Regions from separate parts of the Arthrobacter sp. Soc17.1.1.1 genome, predicted to be linked through region 2. Evidence: riboswitches for the same ligand, from Rfam matches in the RefSeq annotation. Region 2 holds a riboswitch; each other region holds the start of a gene.
What was found. Region 2 has a riboswitch for cyclic di-AMP ahead of V6S67_RS02710 (NlpC/P60 family protein). Riboswitches for the same ligand answer to the same signal wherever they lie in the genome.
Positions count from the first base shown of each region.

Region 1 (5,379 bases), 2.8 Mb from region 2:
ACGCATGGAGGCATCATGACCGATGTGACACAGAGGACTGCCCGACGCACCGCGGCGGACACCGAGCCCATGGTGCTGGCGTTCGACGTCGTCGTCACGGCCGTGCAGGACCTCACCGCGAACTTCCGCCGCATCACCTTCGGCGGCGCATGCCTGGAGTCCTTCGGCGTCGCGGGGGACACCCTCGACCTCCGGATCAAGATCGTCATCCCGTCCGCCGGACGCGCGTGCCCGGACATCGCGGGCATGATGCGCGGTGGCGCCGCGTCCAGCTGGTACCAGCTGTGGCTCGGCATGGACGCGGAGGAGCGCGGCTCCATGCGCACCTACACCGTGCGCGACTCGCGCTGCTCGGGTCCGCAGCCGGAGATCGACGTGGACTTCGTGATGCACCTCGACGAGGACGGCCGTGGTGGCCCCGCATCCGAATGGGCGGCAGCAGCAAGGCCCGGGGACCGGGTGTGCGTCATCGGACCGAACTCCGCCGCCGCGCAGTGCGCGACGGCGGGTGCCTACGGGGGCATCGAGTGGAGCCCGGGCCTCGCCCAGCACGTGCTCCTCGCCGGCGACGAGACCGCGGTGCCCGCGATCAGCGCCATCCTCGAGTCGCTCCCCGAGGACATCAGCGGCCACGCGTTCCTTGAGGTGCCGGACGGCGCGGACATCCAGCACATCGGCACACGCTCCTCGGTCTCCATCACCTGGCTGGCCCGCGGCCGCCGCCCCCACGGGGAGCTGCTGGAGACCGCCGTCCGGAACGCGGTGCGGCTGCCGGGGTGGGTCTCCCTCTCCGGGGAGGTCGCCGCCAGCGGTGGCAGCGAGCCGGAGGACGTGGACATCGACAGGACCATCCTCTGGGAGACACCGCAGCTGCTCGAGGCGGCGATCGTGCAATCGACCGTCAACCCGGAACGGCCTCCGGGCACCCAGCCCTTCTACGCCTGGATCGCGGGCGAGGCCGCCGTGGTCCGGGGCCTGCGCCGCTACCTCGTGCGTGACGTCGGAGTGGACCGGAAACAGGTTGCTTTCATGGGGTACTGGCGCAAGGGTCGGGCGGAGCTGTCCTGACAGCGCTTCCCGCGGCCGGAACTCAAGTTCTGCCGCACATTTCCTCAGGATTACTGGTGGCAGAGGGCAGTATTGCACGAATTGTCCACAGGGTGGATAACGGAATTGTAACTACGCCTTTCCTCGCCTACTGTTTGAGCAGTCAAGCTCCATCGTGGAATTCAGGTCCGCACGCCTAACCCTGTCAGCGGACCGCCTGGACAACCTGTGACAGGGGTGGAGGATCCACATTCCGGCGGCACGAGCCGCCTCGGGGTGAAGCCCTCACGCATAGTCGACAGCACGGCCCTTCCTGCGCTTCTGCAGCACCGAGGGCCGCGCCGTGGGGGCCGAGTCAACTCTTGCTCGAATCCGACAGCTAACTTCGCGGGCGTGTGAGAGAGGTATGCAGTTGACCCAGACGCTCATGTCCGGGCGCCGTCGAGCGTCCGACGCCCGCCCGGACCAGCACCACGCGATGCCGCAGCTCCCTGCGCACACCCCTCCGCCGAACCGTCGTTCGCTGCGTTCGCAGCCTCACCCCGCGCACAGCCCCCTCTTCGCGGCCTCCCTGCCGGCCGCACAGCCCGTTCCCGCGCCGTCCGTTCCTGCGCCGTCCGTTTCTGCCCCGTCCATCCCGGCACCGACGCGTGCCGTCGCGCCCATGGAGCCGCAATCCGTGGAGACGGGACCCGATGCGTCCGTGCCCTCTGCCGTCCCGACTCCTTCCGGGGACGCGCCGCGTCCCCCCGCCCCGCTGACCCGCCGCGAACTCCGCGCCCGGGAGCGGGCCGCCCAGGAGGCACCCGCCGATGACGCTGTCGCGACCGATGACGCTGTCACCACCGACGCAACTGCCACCGATGCCACCGACGCCACCGCACCTGCCACCGCAGTCGATGACGCTGCCGTCGATGCCTCCGATGCCTCCGATGCCTCCGATGCCTCCGATGCCTCCGATGCCTCCGACGACGCCTCCGCCTCCGCCCCTGTGGCCCTGCCGTCGCGCCGCAGCGTCCGCAGCAGCGGACGCACGCCGTCGTCGGCCCGGCGACGGACGGACGCACGTGCTCTCGCGACCCGCCGGACGGCAGCCCGGAACGCCCTCCCGACGTCGTTCACCCGCCTGCGGGACAACGCCGCCACCGCCGGTATCGTCCTTGCCTCGGCCGGTCTGCTGATGGGCGCCGTCGCGCCGTCGGCCACCTCGGCCCCGGCCCCTGCCGGTGGTGCGGAGGCTGCCGTCGCATCCGGCGTCCCGCAGGCCGTCACCGCGCCCGCAGGAGCCACGGTCACCTTCGGCCTCGAGGCCGCGGGTCCCGCCGCCGAAGGCATCGCCCCGAGCATCGCGAGTGCGCGGGCGCTCTCGGCGTCCCTAGCACCGGCAGCGAAGGAACGCAAGGCCTTCAGCGCCCCGGTGGAGAACCCGGAGGTCGCCTCGACCTTCGGGTACAGGGTCAATCCCCTGGGCGGTTCCGGGACGGAGCTCCACACGGGCGTCGACTACGCCAGCGCCTGCGGCACCCCGGTGAAGGCCGCGGACGCCGGGACGGTCGTCGACTCGGGCTGGCACGCCTACGGCGGAGGGCAGCGCATCCTGATCGACCACGGCGACGGGCTGAAGACCACCTACAACCACCTGAGCGCCCTCGACGTGCCGGCCGGCACCACCGTGAAGCGCGGAGACCTCCTCGGCGCCGTCGGCAGTACGGGCAACTCCACGGGGTGCCACCTCCACTTCGAGGTCCTGGTCAACGACGAGAAGGTCGACCCGCAGCCCTGGCTGTGACCGGAGGCACCGCCGGCCCGGGGGCCGCCGCTGCCCCGGGTCCCGTCAGGGCAGCGGTTCGCTGACGACGGCGGGGTCCTTGTAGCCGAGCGGCATCCGCAGGCGGAGCGAGTCCGGCTTGACCTCGAACGCCATGTGCGTCGCCGTGCCGAGGGCATCGCCGTCGAGCTGCACCTCGAGCGGTTCACGCAGCGTGATCTCGGCGGTGCGGCACTGGAAGTACTCCAGCGACGGGTCCTTGCTCCTGCCCTTGCCGCGCGCGACCAGCTTGCCCGCGACGGCCAGCCACCCGAGCCTGCCCTTGGGGGCCACGGTCATGAGGTCCATGAGGCCGTCGTCGATCCTGGCGCCGGGGAAGATCTCCAGGCCGCCCATGATCTTCCCGCAGTTCCCGCCCATCACGCTGCGCAGGCGGCGCTCGAAGGGCTTGCCCCCGTTCACCGAGATGGTGGTGCGCGAGGGCCTGCCGGGCAGGTTCCTGATCCCGGCGTCCACGTACGCGAGCCAGCCGACCTTGTCCTTCAGGTCGTCCCGCGTGTCCGACATGATGGCGGCGTCGTAGCCGATCCCCGCCATGACCAGGAACACGTGGGCGTCCTGGGCGCGGTCCACAGTGACGTGCACGACGTCGATGGTCCGCTCCGTCCCGCGGAACGCGGACTCGACGGCGGCATCCGGATCGTCGACGGCGATGTCGAGGTTCCGGGCGAGCAGATTCCCGGTGCCCAGCGGCACGAGGGCCATCATGGTCCCGGTGCCGGCGAGTTCCTCGGCGACGCACCGGACCGTGCCGTCCCCGCCGGCCGCGATGACGAGGTCCACCCCCGCCTCGAGCGCCTCCCGGGCCTGGCCGTGCCCGGGATCGTCGGCGGTCGTCTCGATCACGAGCGGTTCCTCCCAGCCGTCCTCGGCCGAGATGCGCCGGACGGCGCCCTCGACGTCGGCGGTGGTGGCCTTGATGGGGTTGACGATCAGCGCGGCCCGACGGCGGCCCGATCCGGCATCCGCGACGGCGTCGGTATCGGTGTCGGTGGTCGGCGCGGGTAAGACGTCGGTGGGCATGGTGTCCTTCGTGCGGGGTGTCAACGGGTGGCTCCGTCGAGCTTATCCCGGCCGCCCCCGGCGCCGAGGGTAATCTTTGGGACGTGAACTTTCCCCAGCGATACGTGGCCCTCGGCGATTCCTTCACCGAAGGGGTGGGCGACTGGGACCCGGCGTCCCCCAACGGCGTGCGCGGCTGGGCGGACCGCGTGGCCGAGCAGCTCATCCTCGCCGACCCCTCCTGGGGCTACGCGAATCTCGCGATCCGCGGGAAGAAGATGCGCCAGATCCTCGACGAGCAGATCGACGCCGCGCTGGCGCTGCAGCCGACGCTCGTGACCCTCTACGCGGGTGCCAACGACATCCTGCGCCCCCGTATCGACATCGACGCCCTCATGGCGCACTACGACGACGGCATCGGGCGGCTCCGCGACGCCGGAGCCGCCGTCGTGCTGTTCACGGGCTTCGACGCGGCGGGTTCCGCCGTGTTCGGGAAGACCCGCGGACGCACGGCCGTCTACAACGAGTGGGTCCGCGAGATCGCCGACAACCGCGGCGCGACGATCGTGGACTACTGGCGGCTGCGCGAGTTCCAGGACTGGGGTTACTGGGACGTCGACCGCATGCACATGTCCACCGCCGGACACACGCTGATGGCCGCGCGCGTCCTCGAGGCACTGAAGGCCTCCCACCGGATCGACCTGCCGGAGCTCGAGGCACGCCCGGTCCTCCGACGGGCCGAGCAGCTCAAGGCGGATGCGCAGTGGGCCCGGGAGTACCTGAAGCCGTGGGTGGGCCGACGCCTGCGCGGCGTCTCCTCGGGCGACGAACTGACCGCCAAGTACCCGGCGCCGGTCCAGCCCGACTGGGCGACCGTCCCGGCCTGAGGTCTCCGGGCCCGACATGCTGCCGCCCCGTGCACCGGTCGTGCTGCAGTATCCCCTCCGCGGATCCTTCCGGGCCCGCAACAGCCCTGCACGCCGCGTGCCGAGCCACGGCACCCACCTGATGGGCACCACCTACGCCATCGACCTCGTCCCCGTCGACGTGCACGGCCGGGTGGCCGCGCGCGGGTGGCGCGCCCTGCTGGCCACCGAGCCGCCCGAGGCGTTCGTCGGCTTCGGCGCCCCGGTCCTGGCGCCGGCCGCCGGCACCGTCGTGATCGCCCACGACGGCGAGGAGGACCACGCGGCGCGGAGGTCGCAGCCTGCGCTGCTGGCCTACACGGCGGGCCAGTCCCGCCGGATCCACGACGGGCCGGCGGCGATTGCCGGCAACCACGTCGTCGTCGCCCTCGAACGTGGCGGGCCCTTCGTGCTGGTGGCCCATCTGCGCCGGGGATCGCTCCGGGTCGGGGTGGGGGACCGGATCCTCGCGGGGGAGTCACTGGCCGAGTGCGGGAACTCCGGCAACAGCACCCAGCCGCACGTGCACCTGCAGGTGACCGACAGCACCGACTGGGGTGCCGCGCGTGGCCTGCCCCTCGCCTTCCGGACCGCCAC
Region 1 is NZ_JBAJII010000001.1:3,333,770-3,339,148, reverse strand. It holds gene V6S67_RS15415 (ABC transporter ATP-binding protein) at 1-19, shown strand, start outside; gene V6S67_RS15410 (siderophore-interacting protein) at 16-1,068, shown strand; cyclic di-AMP (ydaO/yuaA leader) riboswitch at 1,231-1,456, shown strand; gene V6S67_RS15405 (M23 family metallopeptidase) at 1,712-2,836, shown strand; gene V6S67_RS15400 (diacylglycerol/lipid kinase family protein) at 2,882-3,898, opposite strand; gene V6S67_RS15395 (SGNH/GDSL hydrolase family protein) at 3,982-4,764, shown strand; gene V6S67_RS15390 (M23 family metallopeptidase) at 4,805-5,379, shown strand, end outside.
Region 1: it holds a riboswitch for cyclic di-AMP, as region 2 does, so the genes downstream of both, V6S67_RS15405 (M23 family metallopeptidase) here and V6S67_RS02710 (NlpC/P60 family protein) in region 2, are expected to answer to the same signal.

Region 2 (5,379 bases):
TCGAGGCCGCCGGCGGCCGACGTGGCGTCGACGACCACGAGTGCACCGTCGTCGGCGCCGTCGATCCTCCGGACCGGAGCGGCGACACCGGTGGACGTCTCGTTCTGCGGCCAGGCGTAGGTGTCCACGCCGGCCTCCGCGACAGGGTCCGGCCGCGTGCCGGGTTCCGACGTGATGACGGAGGACGCGTCCAGGAACGGCGCCCTGCCGGTCGCGGAGGCGAACTTCGAGCCGAACTCGCCGAAGGACAGGTGCTGCGCCTTCCGCTCGACGAGCCCGAACGTGGCGACGTCCCAGAATGCGGTGGATCCGCCGACGCCGAGGACCACCTCGTACCCGTCGGGGGCGCCGAAGAACGTGCTGAGACCCGACCGCACCCGGCCGACGAGGTCCCGGACAGGGGCCTGCCGGTGCGAGGTCCCGAGCAGGGACCGACCCGCCGCCACGAGGGCGTCCACCTGGCCGCTCCTGACCTTCGACGGGCCCGCGCCGAAACGGCCGTCCGAGGGCAGGAGGTGGTCGGGGATGCGGGGCGAGTCACTCATGCGATGCTCCAGCTGTTGGGCGGCAGGTACGGCCTCATTCTGCCCCAGCGGTCCCGGGCCCTCCATTTGTTAACCGGCCGCGGGAAGCCGCCCCGACGGCGTTCCGCCCGATTGCCGGGGCCAATGCGCCATGGGTTAACCTTGGGAGGCGTGGGGCGGAGCAGTCCGTGGCGGCTTTGGCCTGCCTCACCGGCGTGAGGCATTCCAGCCGCGCACCCGCACCGCACCAAGGAGCTGAACCGCATGACGGACCTCATCGACACCACCGAGATGTACCTGCGGACCATCCTTGAACTCGAGGAAGAGAACATCGTCGCCCTCCGCGCGCGCATCGCCGAACGCCTCCGCCACTCGGGCCCGACCGTCTCGCAGACCATCGGCCGCATGGAGCGTGACGGTCTGGTGGTCGTCTCCGGTGACCGGCACCTCGAGCTCACCGAACTGGGCCGCCACAGGGCCACGGGTGTCATGAGGAAGCACCGTCTGGCGGAGCGGCTGCTCAGCGATGTCATCGGCCTCGACTGGGCCTACGTCCACGACGAGGCCTGCCGCTGGGAGCACGTGATGAGCGAGCGGGTGGAGCGGCGGCTCTACGAACTCCTCGGCAAGCCCTCCGAATCGCCGTACGGCAACCCGATCCCCGGCCTCGCGGCCATCGGTGGGGTCGAGTCCGAGCGGTTCACCGACGGCGTGGTGACCCTGCTGTCCGCCATGGGCACGTATGCGCCCGGGAATCAGGTCACCCTGGTGCGCCTCGCCGAGCCGATCCAGGTGGATCCTGAACTGCTCACGCAGCTCGACGAGGGCGGCCTCCGCCCCGGAGCGCAGCTCACGCTCGAATCCGTGGGCGACTACGTGTCCGTCCGTGTGCCGGGGGTCGAGGGCGCCCTGGAACTGCCGCCCGAGGTCGCCTCGCACGTGTTCGTCTCCGTCGCTGCCTGAGGGCGCCGGGGTCGCCGCCTGGGGTCGCCGTCAGGCGGCGCCGGCCGGCGGATCCGCCGGGTCCCGAAGCGCCACCACGCCGGTGCACAGGCGGTCCCTGGAGTCGGCGTCGTCACCAAGAACACACCATTCCGTGATCGTAACGTGACAAACGGGTGTTTTTGTTGTAGCTTTCATCTCGTGCCAAATTCGCTCTAGATCCGGCACCCTCCTGCAAATCGCCTAGCTCTGCCATTGCTCGAGGTCCGTCCGCACCATCGCATGGCAGAGGCGGGGGAACCAATTTCTGGGTTTCGTAACCGAAATCCTTGGGGTTAAGTCGCTGCTTCACGCAGTGGCCGGGTGACTCCCATCCGAATCCGACAGCTCACCTCGCAGGCGTTGGGAGAGGCAATCCAACGTGTCCAATAGCTCTTCACTGGGCCGCCACCGTGCGGCCCGGAACGTCAGCGCGCTGACGAACCTGTCCACTGCAGTCACCTCGAACGCCGGATCGGTCGGCCGCCAGGCAGCCGTCATCGTCGCCGCCTCGGGCCTCGTCCTCACAGCCGGCCTCCCGGCCCACGGCGCCACCCCCGCAGAGCGTGAAGTAACCTCCTCCACGGCGTTGACCGTGAGCCGGGTCGTCTCGGCCGAGGTCACCGTCCCCGCCACCGCCACGGTCTCCTTCGACCGCGTGGCCGTCGAGGTCACCGCCGCCCCCGAACCCGTCGTCGAGGCACCTGCGCCCGTCGTCGAGGAGCAGGCACCCGCCGCGCCGGCCCCGGTCGCAGCACCCGTCGCCGTCGCTCCCGCCCCGGTCGCAGCGCCGGCCGCACCCGCCCCGGCGGCAGCACCTGTCGTCGCCGCTCCCGTCGCAGCGCCGGCTCCCGTGGCACCTGCCGCAGCGCCCGCCGCCGTCGCACCGGCCCCCGCGGCTCCCCAGCCCGCTCCTGCCCCCGCCCCGTCCTCCGGCGTCGCTGCCGGCCTGGTCGGCTCGGCGTACGCCCAGATCGGCGTGGCCCAGGACTGCACCGCCATGGTCGAGAAGGCACTGCGCTCGGTCGGCAAGTCCGTGGGCGATCTCGCCCCGGGCCAGTTCTTCCAGTTCGGCGACGTCGTCGGGAGCCCTGCGCCCGGTGATCTCGTCATCACCGGCGGCCACGTGGCCATCTACGTCGGCAACGGCCAGGTCATCAGTGGCGGCCTGAACGGTATGAACACCGGCCTCCACTCCCTGTCCGACCTGCCCGGCGCCAGCTTCGTCCGCGTCCGCTAGAAACCCACACCCGGAGTTATCCCCCATGCCTTCATCCGTCATGCCCGCACGCCACAGAGCAGAAGCGCGGTCCGCCGCCGGCTTCTCGGAGCTCGCCAGAGCAGTCACCTCGAACGCGACCGGGATGGGCCGCCAGGCCGCCGTCATCGTCGCCGCTTCGGGCCTCGTCCTCTCCAGCGGCGTCGCCGCCAACGCAGCCGACGTCCAGCCCCAGCGCGACGTCGCCGCGTCCAGCATCTCCCTCGCCTCGGCCCGCACCGCCGTCGTCGCGCCCGCCGAGCCCGTCGTCTCCTTCAACAGGACCGCGGTCAAGGTCAACGCGAAGCCCGTCGTCGCCCCCCAGGAGCCCGTCGCCGCAGCGCCGGTCGTCGAGGCCCCGGTGGCCGCAGCGCCCGTCGCCCCGGCTCCCGTCGCCGCCGTCGAGGTCCCCGTGGCCGTCCAGGCCGCAGCTCCCGTCGCCGCACCGGCACCCGTCGCCGCACCGGCAGCAGCCGCTGCTCCGGTCGCCCCGGCCCCGGCACCGGCAGCCCCCGCGGCTCCCGCCGCGTCGTCGGGCGTCGCCGCGACGATCGCCGCAGCGGCCAAGGGCCAGCTGGGCGTCACCCAGGACTGCACCCGCCTGGCCAGCAACTCGCTGGCCGCCGCGGGCATCAACTTCCACGGCTGGCCGGCAGGATACCTCTCCCTGGGACGCACGGTCAGCGCCGGCGAGGCCATCCCCGGTGACCTCATCTACTACGCCGACGGCGGCATGGGCATGGCCCACATCGCCGTGTACATCGGCGGCGGCCAGGCCGTCCACGGTGGGTTCAACGGCAACTCCACGGTCATCGCCCCCGCCGAGCTCGGCTCGGGCGGCGTGTACATCCGCGTCGGCGGCTGACCGGCCGACGGAGACGATCACGGGAGGACCGGCACCATGTGCCGGTCCTCCCGTGCATTCCCGGCATGAGCGGGTAGCAGATCCGGCTGTGCGCCACATGCGCGCCGCGGAATGCCGACGATTAGCCGCCTGCGTGTGTTTTGCTTACCCTTGCAGTGTCAATCCGAAGCACGTCTCCCGAACCCCGGGATGGCAACCGGTTGCGGGAACAGGTCAGCATCGAGGCTTTGTTCATGCGCACTCTTGTTCTGAATGCAGGGTATGAACCACTGGCGGTGGTCACCTTCCGCCGGGCACTGGTGCTTGTGCTCACGGGCAAGGCCAGCGTCGTCGCCGAGGACGACGATCCGGTCGTCGGACCGACGGAAGTGCTGGGCCGGCCGTCGGTGATCCTCCTCAACCGGTACGTGAAGGTCCCGTACCGGCACGACGTGACCGCCACGCGACGCGGGGTCCTGCGCCGCGACAACCACCTATGCGCCTACTGCGGGAAGACCGCCTCGACCATCGATCACGTGCAGCCGCGCTCCAAGGGCGGCGCCGACACCTGGGAGAACCTCGTGGCGTGCTGCCTCACGTGCAACAACGCCAAGGGCGACAAGACGCTCAGCAGCCTCGGCTGGAAGCTGAGGGTGGTCCCACGTCCGCCCCGCGGGCCGCAGTGGCAGATCCGAGAACTCGAGAAACCGGCACCGCAGTGGAGCGAGTTCCTCGCGGAGAACGCCGCGTGACCCCGGGCGCGCCGCCGTTCGACGCCGTCGTCCTGGCCGGGGGCCGTTCCACCCGCCTCGGCGGCGTCCCGAAGGCCGGCCTGGTGCTCGACGGCGAGACCCTGCTCGAGCGCACCTGCACCGCTCTCGCCTCGGCCCTGCACCTGACCGTCGTGGGGCCCGTGCCCGACGACCGCCCCGCGACGCGCCGAGCGTCGTTCGTCCGGGAGGAACCTGCCTTCGCCGGGCCGGCCGCCGCCGTCGTCGCCGCGTTCCGCGCCTCGTCCGACCGCGCCGCGACGCGGCCCGCGGCGCCGTGGTGCGCCGTCGTGGCCTGCGACATGCCCCGCGTCGGTGAGCTGCTCGCACTCCTCCTCGCCGAGGCTGCCGAGGGCGGCGACACCTCGCTGGTGGCGGTCGACGGCGGCCGCGACCAGCCGCTGGCGGCGCTGTACCGCACCGACGACCTCGCCGCCGCCGTCGATGCCGTGCTGGCCCGCGGGTCCGCCGACAACCTCTCGATGCGAAGCCTCCTTGCTAGTGTGAGCACCAGATACATCCCGGTTCCGCCGGGCACGACGCACGACGTCGACACCTGGCAGGACGCACGAGCGCTGGGTGTCGACGTCCCCTGACACCACCCGGAGGGCCCATGGACGACCGCGAGAAACTGCTGCACGAGTGGACCGAGAAGCTGCTCGCCGCCTTCGAGATCGAAGGGACCGACGTCGACATCGACGCCGTCCTCGGTCTGGCCGGACGGGCCGCCCACGGCGTGGTCCGGCCTGCGGCACCCCTCACCACGTTCGTGGTCGGCTACGCCGCCGGGCTCGCCGTCGGCAGCGGGCAGGCCGACGAGCAGGTGGCCATGCGGTCCGCGACGGCGGTGGCCGATGCCCTCTGCGCGCAGGCCGCTGCGGAGCGAGGCACCGCATGAGCGAGGCAGCCGCAGGACGCGGCGTCGACTGGGCGACCGCCCGCACGCTCGCGCACACCGCAGGCCGCCCCCTGCCGTTCCAGACCGTCACCCTCGCCGACGCC
Region 2 is NZ_JBAJII010000001.1:573,811-579,189, forward strand. It holds gene serC (phosphoserine transaminase) at 1-545, opposite strand, end outside; gene V6S67_RS02705 (metal-dependent transcriptional regulator) at 789-1,487, shown strand; cyclic di-AMP (ydaO/yuaA leader) riboswitch at 1,730-1,882, shown strand; gene V6S67_RS02710 (NlpC/P60 family protein) at 1,888-2,745, shown strand; gene V6S67_RS02715 (NlpC/P60 family protein) at 2,771-3,628, shown strand; gene V6S67_RS02720 (HNH endonuclease) at 3,862-4,359, shown strand; gene mobA (molybdenum cofactor guanylyltransferase) at 4,356-4,973, shown strand; gene V6S67_RS02730 (DUF6457 domain-containing protein) at 4,991-5,275, shown strand; gene V6S67_RS02735 (molybdopterin molybdotransferase MoeA) at 5,272-5,379, shown strand, end outside.

Region 3 (5,379 bases), 270 kb from region 2:
CCCTCGCCGCGCTGCCGGCGTCGGCCGGTCCGGGCGGAGGACCAGGAGCGGAGTCCTCCGCCACCGAGTTCTACGTCCCGAAGACCGACCACGAGGCACAGCGCCAGATCGCCGGGCTGCGGGCCTCGGGTGACCGCCGGACGGCGGACAGCCTCAGCGCGATGGTCTCCACGCCGCAGGCCGTATGGGTCACGGACAGCGACCCCGCCACGGTGACGCGGGAGGTCCGCGCCACCACGCACCGCGCCGCCGGCAAGCAGCAGATGCCCGTGCTCGCCGCCTACAACCTGCCGTTCCGCGACTGCGCGCAGTACTCGGCCGGCGGGGCGACCGACGTCGCCGGCTACAAGGCCTGGATCGACGCCCTCGCGGCAGGCATCGAGGACCGCGCCGCGATGGTGGTGCTCGAGCCGGACGGGCTCGGGATCATCCCCTGGAACCGCGGGCTCGACGGCAACCTCGAGTGGTGCCAGCCGGCGGAGGCCGACGCCGCGACCGCGGCCGCGGAACGCTTCGAGATGCTCGGCTACGCCGTGGACCGGCTGAAGGCGCTGCCGAACACGAAGGTCTACCTCGACGGCACGCACAGCGCCTGGCTGGGCACGGGGGAGATCGCCAGCCGCCTCGTGAAGGCCGGCGTGCAGGAGGCGGACGGGTTCTTCCTCAACGTCTCCAACTACGAGCTCACCGAGCGGCAGCTGAAGTACGGCTCCTGGGTATCCCAGTGCATCTACTACGCCACCGAGATCGATCCGGGCGCCTACGGCTCCTGCGCGAGCCAGTTCTACCCGGCCTCACCCTCGGACTTCTCGACGTGGGGCCTGACGGACGCGTGGTACGCCCAGAACGTGGCGGGTGCCCGCAACGCGCCGACGTCGGAGGAGCTGGCGCACTTCGTGATCGACACCAGCCGCAACGGCCGCGGGCCGTGGGTGCCGACGGCCACCTACCCGGATCCGCAGGTCTGGTGCAATCCTCCGGCTCGCGGACTGGGGCATACGCCCACCGCGAACACGGGCAACGACCTCGCCGACGCCTTCCTGTGGATTAAGGTGCCCGGCGAGTCGGACGGCGAGTGCAGCCGCGGCCTGACGACCAACGGCGGAGTCGATCCCGAGTGGAATCGTGTGGACCCCGCGGCCGGCGGCTGGTTCCCTGAGCAGGCGCTCGACCTGATCAGGAACGCCGGCGCCCCCGCCCGGCGCTGATGCACGAGGGGTGTGCGCGGTCACAGGACGCCGCGCACACCCCTGCCGCCTAGGCTGAAGGACATGGAGAGCTGGAAGAACGCGCAGCGTGCGCACGAGCGGAGGTTCTGGGGCACACTGCTCTGCGTCGGCGTGGCGCTGATCGCCGCTCTGTCCAGCAGCCTCCTCGCGGCGGCCACCAGCGCGGACTCCGGAGTGGGCCCCCGGTTCTATCTCCAGCAGTCCGTCCTGCTCGTCCTCACCGTTGCAGGCACCGTGCTCGCCCTCCGCCGGTGGCGATCGGCCTCGTAGGAGGGGCAGGATAACCGCCGTTACGCGAATGTGACAAACCCTTCGAGCAGTGGCTATGTTCTTCTGGTGCCTCCGCCTATGAGGGGTGCTCCTGGACGGAAATGCCGAGCCCTGCCGTCGTCCGGGATACGTTCGCAATCACCACGGCGGGGACGGGGGAACCACAGTTCCAGTGGACGCGCAGTTCTGACTGCCGACGTCCTTGGGGTTAAGTCGCACTGCGCACGCCGATGAGGTGATGCGCGCGACCGGGTGACTCCCATCCGAACCCGACAGCTCACCCCGCAGGCATGGGAGAGGTATACATCCATGTCACGAAACATCTCTTCGGCGCGCCACCGTGCCGATATCGACGGCAATCTCGCGCTGCAGGGCCTGTCCCGTGCCGCCAAGGCCCACGCCACCATGATCGGCCGTCCCGTTGCCATCGCCGCCGTCACGTCGGGCCTCGCGCTCAGCGCCGTCGGCACCGCCAACGCCGGCACCTACTCGGACCAGGGCACGACAGCTCCCGCCGCCGTGGCAGCCCCGGCCGCTCCCGCAGCAGTAGCAGCTCCGGCCGCTCCCGCTGCAGTAGCAGCTCCCGCCGCTCCCGCAGCAGCTGCGACCGGTGCGACCCACACGGTCGTCGCAGGGGACACCCTCGGCGCCATCTCCGCCAGCTACGGTGCCGACCTGACCGCGGTCCTCGCGGCCAACGGGCTCTCCCTGGCATCGATCATCTTCCCGGGTGATTCCATCGCGATCCCCGCGGCTGGATCGGTCCCGGCGCAGACGGTCTCCGTCCCTGTCGCCGTCGCTCCTGCCGCTCCCGTGCAGCAGGCAGCGGCCGTCGCCCCCGCGCCCGTCGTGCAGCAGGCGGCAGTCGTGGCTCCGGCCCCGGCCCCGGCTCCGGCTCCGGCCCCGGCCGTCTCGACGGCCCCGGGCTCGGGTGTCTACCTGGCCTCGGCTCCCGTCGCCCCGGCAGCCAGCGGCGTCGGTGCGACCCTCCTGGCCTCGGCGCAGGCGCAGCTTGCAGCCGGCGCCGTCCAGGACTGCACCGTGCTCGTGGAGAACGCGCTGCGCGCCGCAGGTATCGCCGCAGGCGACCTCGGCCCGGCGCAGTTCTTCCAGTTCGGCACGGTCGTGGCGACCCCCGCCCCCGGGGACATCGTCATCACCGGTGGCCACGTGGCCATCTACGCCGGTGGCGGACAGGTCATCAGCAGCGGCATGAACGGTTCGAACCTGACCATGCAGCACCCCCTCTCGGACCTCCCGGGAGCAGCCTTCGTCCGGGTGTAACACCCGGACGGACCACACACGGGAAGCGGCAGGTGCTTGGACGGGGCGCCTGCCGCTTCCTTCCGTTAACGACGGGGACAGCGGGTGCCGGGCGGACCCCGTCAGGTCCGCGCGGCCAGCACGTCCTGGATCCCGGGGATGCACCCCTCGTTCTGCAGGGACGTCGTGTCCCCGAGCGGCGCGCCCTCGTAGAGCTGCGTGAGCAGGCGCCGCATGATCTTCCCGGAGCGCGTCTTCGGGACATCGGGCACGACGACGACGGCCGAGGGCCGCGCGATCGGACCGATGGCCTCGGCCACGTGGGCGCGCAGCACCGCGGCGACGTCGACCTCCGGGTCCGCGCCCGCCGCGAGCACCACGAAGGCCGCGATGGCGTGGCCCGTCAGCGGGTCAGGGACGGGGCAGGCACCCGCCTCGGTGACGAGCGGGTGGGCCACCAGCGCCGACTCGATCTCGATGGTGGACAGGCGGTGCCCCGAGACGTTGATGACGTCGTCCACGCGGCCCAGGATCCAGGTGTCGCCGTCGTCGTCGTACCGGGCGCCGTCACCCGCGAGGAACCAGCCCTGCCGCGCGAACTGCCGCCAGTAGGCGTCCAGGTAGCGCTGCGGGTTCCCCCATACGGTCCGGGCCATGGCGGGCCCGTGCCGGTCGACCACGATCAGCCCCTGCTCGCCGGGCGGGACGGTCCGGCCGTCCTCGTCCACGATGCGCGTACTCACCCCGGGCAGGGCGCGTGCCGCGCAGCCGGGCTTGAACCCGGTGTCGGTGGGGCTGGGCGAGAGCACCGTGGCACCGGTCTCCGACTGCCACCAGGTGTCGACGACGGGCACCTCGTCGCGGCCGAGGTGCCGCCGGAACCAGCGCCATGCCTCGGGGTTGACGGCTTCGCCCACCGTGCCGAGCACGCGGATGCTCGAGAGGTCGTAGCCGCGCGGGACCCCGTCGGGGAACCAGCCCATGAGCGAGCGGACCAGGGTGGGCGCGGTGTAGTAGCTCGTGACGCCGTAGCGTTCGATGATCTCGAAGTGCCGGCCGGGGTGCGGCGTGTTCGGGGTGCCCTCGAAGATGACCTGCGTGGCGCCGTTCGAGAGCGGCCCGTACAGCTCGTAGGTGTGCGCGGTGACCCAGGCCAGGTCGGCGGTGCACCAGTGCACGTCATCGTCCCGGCGTGCTGCATCGGGGTTGCTGAAGAGGTGCTCGAAGCTCGACGACGCCTGCGTGAGGTAGCCGCCCGAGGTGTGCACGAGGCCCTTCGGCTTCCCGGTGGTCCCCGACGTGTACATGATGAACAGCGGCGCCTCGGCGTCGAACGCCTCCGGCGCGTGGTGCGGTGAGGCCGGGTCGACGACGTCGTGCCACCAGACGTCGCGGCCTCCGGTCCATGCGACGGCGGAGCCCGTCCGGCGGATCACGAGGACGTGCTCGATGCTGTCCACACCCTCGACGGCGGCATCCGCGTTGTCCTTGACCGGGACGGCGGCGCCCCGGCGGTACTGGCCGTCGGTGGTGACGAGGAGTCTGGCGCCGGTGTCCTCGACGCGGAAGCGGAGCGCCTCGGCCGAGAACCCGCCGAACACGAGCGAGTGCACGGCCCCGATCCGGGCGCAGGCGAGCGTGATGACCACCGTCTCGACGAGCACGGGCAGGTAGACGACCACGCGGTCGCCCGCCCCGATGCCGAGCCCGAGGAGTGCGTTCGCGGCGCGGGACACCTCGTCCTGCAGTTCGGCGTAGGTCACACTGCGGCGGTCACCCGGCTCGCCCTCGAAATGCAGGGCCACCCGGTCGCCGTTGCCGGCCCGGACGTGCCGGTCCACGCAGTTCACGGCGACGTTGAGCGTACCGCCGGCGAACCACTCGATGACGGGCACGCTGAGCGTCCCGTCCTCCTGCGGAGCGGCCTTCCTGAACGTGTGCAGGGTGTCCCACGGGGTGTCCCACTCGAGCCGCTGTGCCTGCGCCGCCCAGAACGCGAGGCGGTCGGCCTCGTCCTGCGGCATCGCCGACCCCTCCACCGCCGTCGTGCCCGGCGCCGTCGCACTCACGCCCACCGGCGCACCGCCCAGCGCTCGGCGACGCCGAGGAGCGCGTCCGTGGTCTTGCCGATCACGGCCAGCAGGATGATCGCCAGGATGATGCGGTCCACGCGGCCCGTCTGCTGGGAGTCCGTGAGGAGGAAGCCGAGGCCCATCGACGAGGCGATGAGTTCCGCGGCGACGAGGAACAGCCAGGACTGCGCGAGGGCCAGGCGGAGGCCGGAGAACAGGGCGGGCACCACGGCGGGCAGCTGCACGGTGGTCAGCAGACGGACGCCGTTCAGGCCGAAGGCCCGCGCCGCCTCGACGAGGTTGCGGTCCACGTGTCGCAGCCCGAGGTAGAGCGTGGTGAACACGGGGAAGAACGCGCCGATGCTGATCAGGGTGACCTTGGAGTCCTCGTTGATGCCGATCCAGAGGACCAGCAGGGGGACCCACGCCAGGGACGGCACGGCCCGGAGCGCGCCGACGGTCGGGGTGAGCAGGACGTCCGCGATGCGTGACAGGCCCAGCAGGGCGCCCGCCAGCACGCCGAGCACGGAGCCGATGAGGAACCC
Region 3 is NZ_JBAJII010000001.1:306,997-312,375, forward strand. It holds gene V6S67_RS01515 (glycoside hydrolase family 6 protein) at 1-1,208, shown strand, start outside; gene V6S67_RS01520 (hypothetical protein) at 1,272-1,499, shown strand; cyclic di-AMP (ydaO/yuaA leader) riboswitch at 1,593-1,803, shown strand; gene V6S67_RS01525 (LysM peptidoglycan-binding domain-containing protein) at 1,809-2,783, shown strand; gene acs (acetate--CoA ligase) at 2,885-4,786, opposite strand; gene V6S67_RS01535 (ABC transporter permease) at 4,828-5,379, opposite strand, start outside.
Region 3: it holds a riboswitch for cyclic di-AMP, as region 2 does, so the genes downstream of both, V6S67_RS01525 (LysM peptidoglycan-binding domain-containing protein) here and V6S67_RS02710 (NlpC/P60 family protein) in region 2, are expected to answer to the same signal.

Region 4 (5,379 bases), 1.7 Mb from region 2:
AAGAAGGAAGCCGAGCAGGCCGCGGCGGCGGCGTCCTGGAAGCTGCTCACCGAAGGGGCCGGGTCCGTGCACGGGACCGGAGACCCCACCGACGCGCTCGACGGCTCCTGAGTGCCTGAACTGCCCGAGGTCGAGGTGGTCCGCCGCGGCCTCGCCCGCTGGGTGACCGGACGCACCATCGAGGACGTGGAGGTGGTCGACCCCCGGTCGCTCCGGCGGCACGTCGACGGCGTCGAGGACTTCGTCGGCAACGTCACCGGGGCGCGCGTCACCGATGTGGTGCGCCGCGGGAAGTTCCTCTGGCTCGTCCTGGCGGACCCCGCCGGCGCGGACGCCCCGCCGCATGTCGCCCTGATGGCGCACCTCGGCATGAGCGGGCAGCTCCTCATCGAGGAGCCCGCCGCGCCGCGCGAGAAGCACCTCAAGGTACGCCTGACCCTCTCCGCCGCGCTCGACGAGGAGGGCGTACCGCTGCCCGCCGAGCTGCGCTTCGTGGACCAGCGCATCTTCGGCGGCATGTTCGTCGCCGACCTGCAGCCCACCGGGGACGGCCACCCGGGAGGGCTGGGCGAGGGCGGCCTGCCCCTCGTGCCGCATCAGGCCGCGCACATCGCACGCGACCTCCTCGACCCCGCATTCGACCCCGAGGCCTTCCACCGACGCCTCCGCACGCGCAGGACCGGACTCAAACGCGCGCTGCTCGATCAGGGACTCGTCTCCGGCATCGGCAACATCTACGCCGACGAGGCCCTGTGGGCGGCCCGGTTCCACTACGCCCGGCCCACCGATACGCTGCGGCGCCCGGACACCCAGCGCATCGTCGAGGCGGCCACCGACGTCATGACCCGCGCCCTGGCGGCCGGGGGCACGAGCTTCGACGCGCTCTACGTGAATGTCAACGGCGCCTCGGGCTACTTCGCGCGGGACCTCGAGGCCTACGGCCGTGCCGGGCAGCCCTGCCGCCGGTGCGCGGCCGAGGGTCGGCACACGCTGATCCGCCGGGAGTCCTTCATGAACCGGTCCTCCTACCTCTGCCCGCACTGCCAGCCGAGACCGCGCAACGCGAGGATGTAGCCCTCCCGGGGAGTGCAGGACGTGATGCGGGACGTGATCTTTCCCTCGTGATCCAAACGTGACAATCCGGGACCCCTCGCGTACCGTGGAAGCCGTGCCCGCGCCACCACGGCGGGGCGCCCATCCTCTTTCTGCCGAACCCTGTCGATGAGGATGGACCGTTCGCACAAACCATTCGACAGGGGCGGGGGAACCAGTAGCGGACTCTTCGACGAGTCCTAGGGGTAAAGACACGCGTCGACCAGCTTGGGGGCAATGGTCGGCAGGTGCGTGTCCGGATGTCCCATCCGAACCCGACAGCTAACTTCGCAGGCATTGGGAAAGGCAACAGCATGTCCAAGAGCCATACCGCGCGCCACCGGGCAGTCCCCACGCGCACCAACCCCCTCGTCACCGCCTCCCGCGCCGTCACCGCGACCGCGTCCGTCGCCGGCAAGCCCGCCGCGGTCGTCGTCACCGCGTCCGGCCTCCTGTTCGGTGCGGCACTGCCCGCCAGCGCAGCCGGCGAGATCAGCATCGACACCCAGCAGTCCGCAGCGAGCACCACCGCGGCAGGCACCTACACCGTGCAGGCCGGCGACACGCTCGGCAGCATCGCCTCCTCGCACGGCGTCAGCCTCGAGACGCTGTTCGCGGCCAACGGCCTCGGCTACAGCTCGGTCATCTACCCCGGCCAGGCCATCTCGCTGGGCGGCTCCATCGCCCCGCAGCAGTCCGCTCCGCAGCAGTACTCCGCCCAGTCGGTGTCGGTCCAGGCCGTCCCCGCGAGCACCACGGCGGCCCCGGGCAACTCCACGGGACTCAGCACGCAGTCAGCCGCCTCCATCGCGCCGAGGGCGGCCTCGCTCTCCGGCATCGCCGGCACGGCGATGCAGGGCGTCGGCTCGGGCTACGTCTACGGCGGCACCTCCTACGGCGCCTGGGACTGCTCCGGCTTCGTCCAGTGGGTCTACGCCCAGCAGGGCATCAGCCTGCCCCGCACCACGTGGGCTCAGTTCGCCGCCCTGCGGCCCACCAGCAACCCCCAGCCGGGTGACCTGGTGAGCCAGAACGGTGGCAGCCACGTGGGCATCTACCTCGGCAACGGCCAGATGGTCAGCGCGCTGAACCCGTCGCAGGGCACGCAGGTGCACCCGGTCGGCGTCATGGCCGTGGACGGCTACTACACCCGCTAAGGCGGACGGGCGGTGCAGACCGGCGGCGAAGGCCGGTAGCGACGCAGGAAGGGCGGGGTGCCGAGCACCCCGCCCTTTGCCGTACCCGGGTTCGGGTGTACATTCCGGCGGGTCACCCCTACCCGGAGGAGCACCCATGTTTCGAGGATTCGCCACCGTCACCTTCTACGCCGACGATCTCGCCGCCGCCCGGAACTGGTACACGGACGTGCTGGGGATGGAGCCGTACTACGCGTTCCCGCCGCCGCCCGACCCTCCCGCCTACCTCGAGTTCCGGGTGGGCGACGACGAGGACGAGCTCGGGTTCATCGACCGGAGGTACGGCCCGCCGGGCGCGTCCCTCGGCCCGGGTGGCGCCGTCATGTTCTGGCACGTCGACGACCTGACCGGGACGCTGGACAGGCTGCTCCGGCTGGGCGCCACCGAGTACGAGGCGGTGACGGAACGGGGGACCGGCGGGTTCACGACGGCGTCCGTGGTGGACCCGTTCGGCAACGTGCTCGGCCTCATGCACAATCCGCACTATCTCGAGGTCTTGGCCGCACGCGGCGCCTGACCGCGTCGCTCCGCAGCCCCTAGCGCGCGTAGTGGCGGGCCAGCCGCTCGAAGCCCTCGTCGATGCCGATGTCCGGCTCCCACCCGAGGACCTCGCGCGTGCGCCGCTGGTCGAACCAATGCGCGGTGGAGAGCTGTTCGGCGAGGAAACGGGTCATGGGAGGCTCCTCGGTGCGGCCCGCGGCGAGCCAGGCGCGCTCGATCACGGCCCCCGCGCCGCGGGCGAGCGCTCCCGGAACGGACCATGCCGGGGGCGCCACCCCGCCTGCTCGGCAGATCCCGGCCAGGAGCTCCGCGATGGGCCGCGGCTCGCCGTTCGTGACCACGAACGCCTGCCCCCGGGCGGCCTCGATGCGCCGCAGGCAGGCGACGATCGCCGAGGCCGCGTTGTCCACGTAGGTCGTGTCGATGAGGGCGGTGCCGCCGTCGAGCAGGGGCAGGCGCCGGCGGCGCGCACGGTCGATGACGCGCTCGACGAGCTGCGTGTCGCCCGGACCCCACACGATGTGCGGGCGCACCGCGGCGACGCGGAACCCCGGCCCGGAGCGGCCGAGGGCCAACAGCTCCGCGGCTGCCTTCGTGCGCGCGTAGTCGCCGCGCGCCGAGGCAGGATCGGCGGGGCCGGCGGGAGCGCCGACGAGGGACGAGCCGGAATGCGCGACGGAGGGGGAGGAGACCTGCACGACGTCTGTCACGCCGGCGTCCTGCGCCGCGTCGAGCAGGCGCCTCGTGCCCTCGACGTTGACGCGGTCGAAGTCCGCCGCGGCGCCCGTGAAGGAGACCTTCGCCGCCAGGTGGATCACCGCCGTGCAGCCGCGCACCGCGGCCGTGACGGCGTCCGGATCCTCGATGGACCCGAGGGAGTCCTGCGCGCCCGGGACGCCGGAGGGGCGGCGCTGGAAGCACCGCACGTCGTGCCCGTCGGTGATCAGGTGCTGCGCGACGGCGCGCCCGAGCATGCCGCTCGCGCCGGTCACGAGGACCGTCACAGGGAGCCCGCCCGCCCGCCGGACAGGAAGCGGCCGCTCCACGCGGCGATCCGGGCGCGGTCGATCTTCGCGTTGTGGCGGACGTCCACGGGCAGCGCCGGCACCGCGATGACGGCCGCGAGGTCCACGCCGCGCCCGCTCGCTGCCGTGCGGGCCGCGGCGGCCAGCGCGGCGTCCGCCAGCCGCGGACGGGCACCTGCCGTGTCGGTCTCGAGGACCGCGACGACGGCCTGCGTGCCGGCGGGTCCGACGCCGACGACGGCGGCCAGGCGGACGCCGTCGAGGGTCTCCAGCACCTGCTCGAGCCCGACGGGCGTCAGGACGCCCGCGGCGGAGGTGATGACGTGGCCCAGCCGGCCCTCGACCCACAGGCGACCCTCGGCGTCGAAGTGGCCCACGTCACCCGTGCGGTGCCAGGGCCCGGTCCTCGCCGCGTCCTGCTGCGTCCGCCACAGCCGGAAGTACCGGTCCTTGACGTGCGGGGCGTCGACCAGGATCTCACCGGTGACACCCGGCGTCACGGCGGGTGCGCCGGTCGCGGCGCCGGCGCCGTCGAGCGGGCTGACGGCCACGCGGGCCCCGTGGACGGGCACGCCCACGCACACGCCGTTCCCTGCGCCCTCGGCGGGCGACGCCGCGGCGGCCCGGATGCCGGCCAGGTCGATGTCCGCGACGAGGAGGGATTCCGTCATCCCGTAGGGCGTGTGGAGGGCGGCCGCGGGTACGAGGGCCTGCACGGCGTCGAGGAGCGGGACGGGGATCGGCGCGCCGGCCGACAGCAGGAGGGAGATCCGGCCGAGGGCGCGCCGGCCGTCGGCGTCGAGGTCGGACGACGTCGCCAGGACGTTCCGCAGGGCTGCGGGCGAGGCGAACACGACGGTCGCGTCGACGGCGCCGGCGGCCGCAGCCAGCGCCCGGGCCGTCAGCGTCCGCGGGGCCGTGACGTCCATGGCGGGGGTCACCGACGTCGCGCCGAGTGCGGGACCGAGGAGGGCGAAGGGCGCGAACCCGGCCACGAGCGCGGTCCCCGGTCCCAAGCCCAGGGTGCGCTCGACGGCGTCGCGCATCGCGGAGAGCTGCCGGTGCGTGTAGACCACACCCTTGGCGGGACCGGTGGAACCCGAGGTGAACAGGATCGCCGCATCGGCGTCGGGATCGGGCGCCGGGAGGTCCGGGGCGGGATGGGCGGCGCGGAGATCGCCGAGGGAGGCCTCCACGTGGAGGGCCCTCCGCTTCGCCGCCGGGAGGGCACCCACGCCGATGCGGCGGCCGGGCCAGCCGAAGGCGCGGGCCGCGAGGAGGGCACGTTCGATGCCGATCACGACGTCGGGCGCGGAGCCCCTGACCGCCCGGCTGAGGCCGCGGGCCCCGAGTCCGGCGTCGGCGACGACGATCACCGCGCCGATCCGCAGGCACGCGTAGATCAGGACGGTGAGGTCCACGCCGGGCGGTACCAGGAGACTGACCCGGGTGCCTGGGCCGTACCCGAGCGCGGTGAGTCCGGCGGCGACGGCTGCGACGTCGTCGTCGAGCTGCCGCCAGGACAGCATGCGCGGGGCGCCGGTGGACGTCATCTCGGCGACCGC
Region 4 is NZ_JBAJII010000001.1:2,322,136-2,327,514, reverse strand. It holds gene rnc (ribonuclease III) at 1-111, shown strand, start outside; gene mutM (bifunctional DNA-formamidopyrimidine glycosylase/DNA-(apurinic or apyrimidinic site) lyase) at 112-1,074, shown strand; cyclic di-AMP (ydaO/yuaA leader) riboswitch at 1,228-1,404, shown strand; gene V6S67_RS10810 (NlpC/P60 family protein) at 1,407-2,249, shown strand; gene V6S67_RS10805 (VOC family protein) at 2,386-2,805, shown strand; gene V6S67_RS10800 (NAD-dependent epimerase/dehydratase family protein) at 2,825-3,793, opposite strand; gene V6S67_RS10795 (alpha/beta fold hydrolase) at 3,790-5,379, opposite strand, start outside.
Region 4: it holds a riboswitch for cyclic di-AMP, as region 2 does, so the genes downstream of both, V6S67_RS10810 (NlpC/P60 family protein) here and V6S67_RS02710 (NlpC/P60 family protein) in region 2, are expected to answer to the same signal.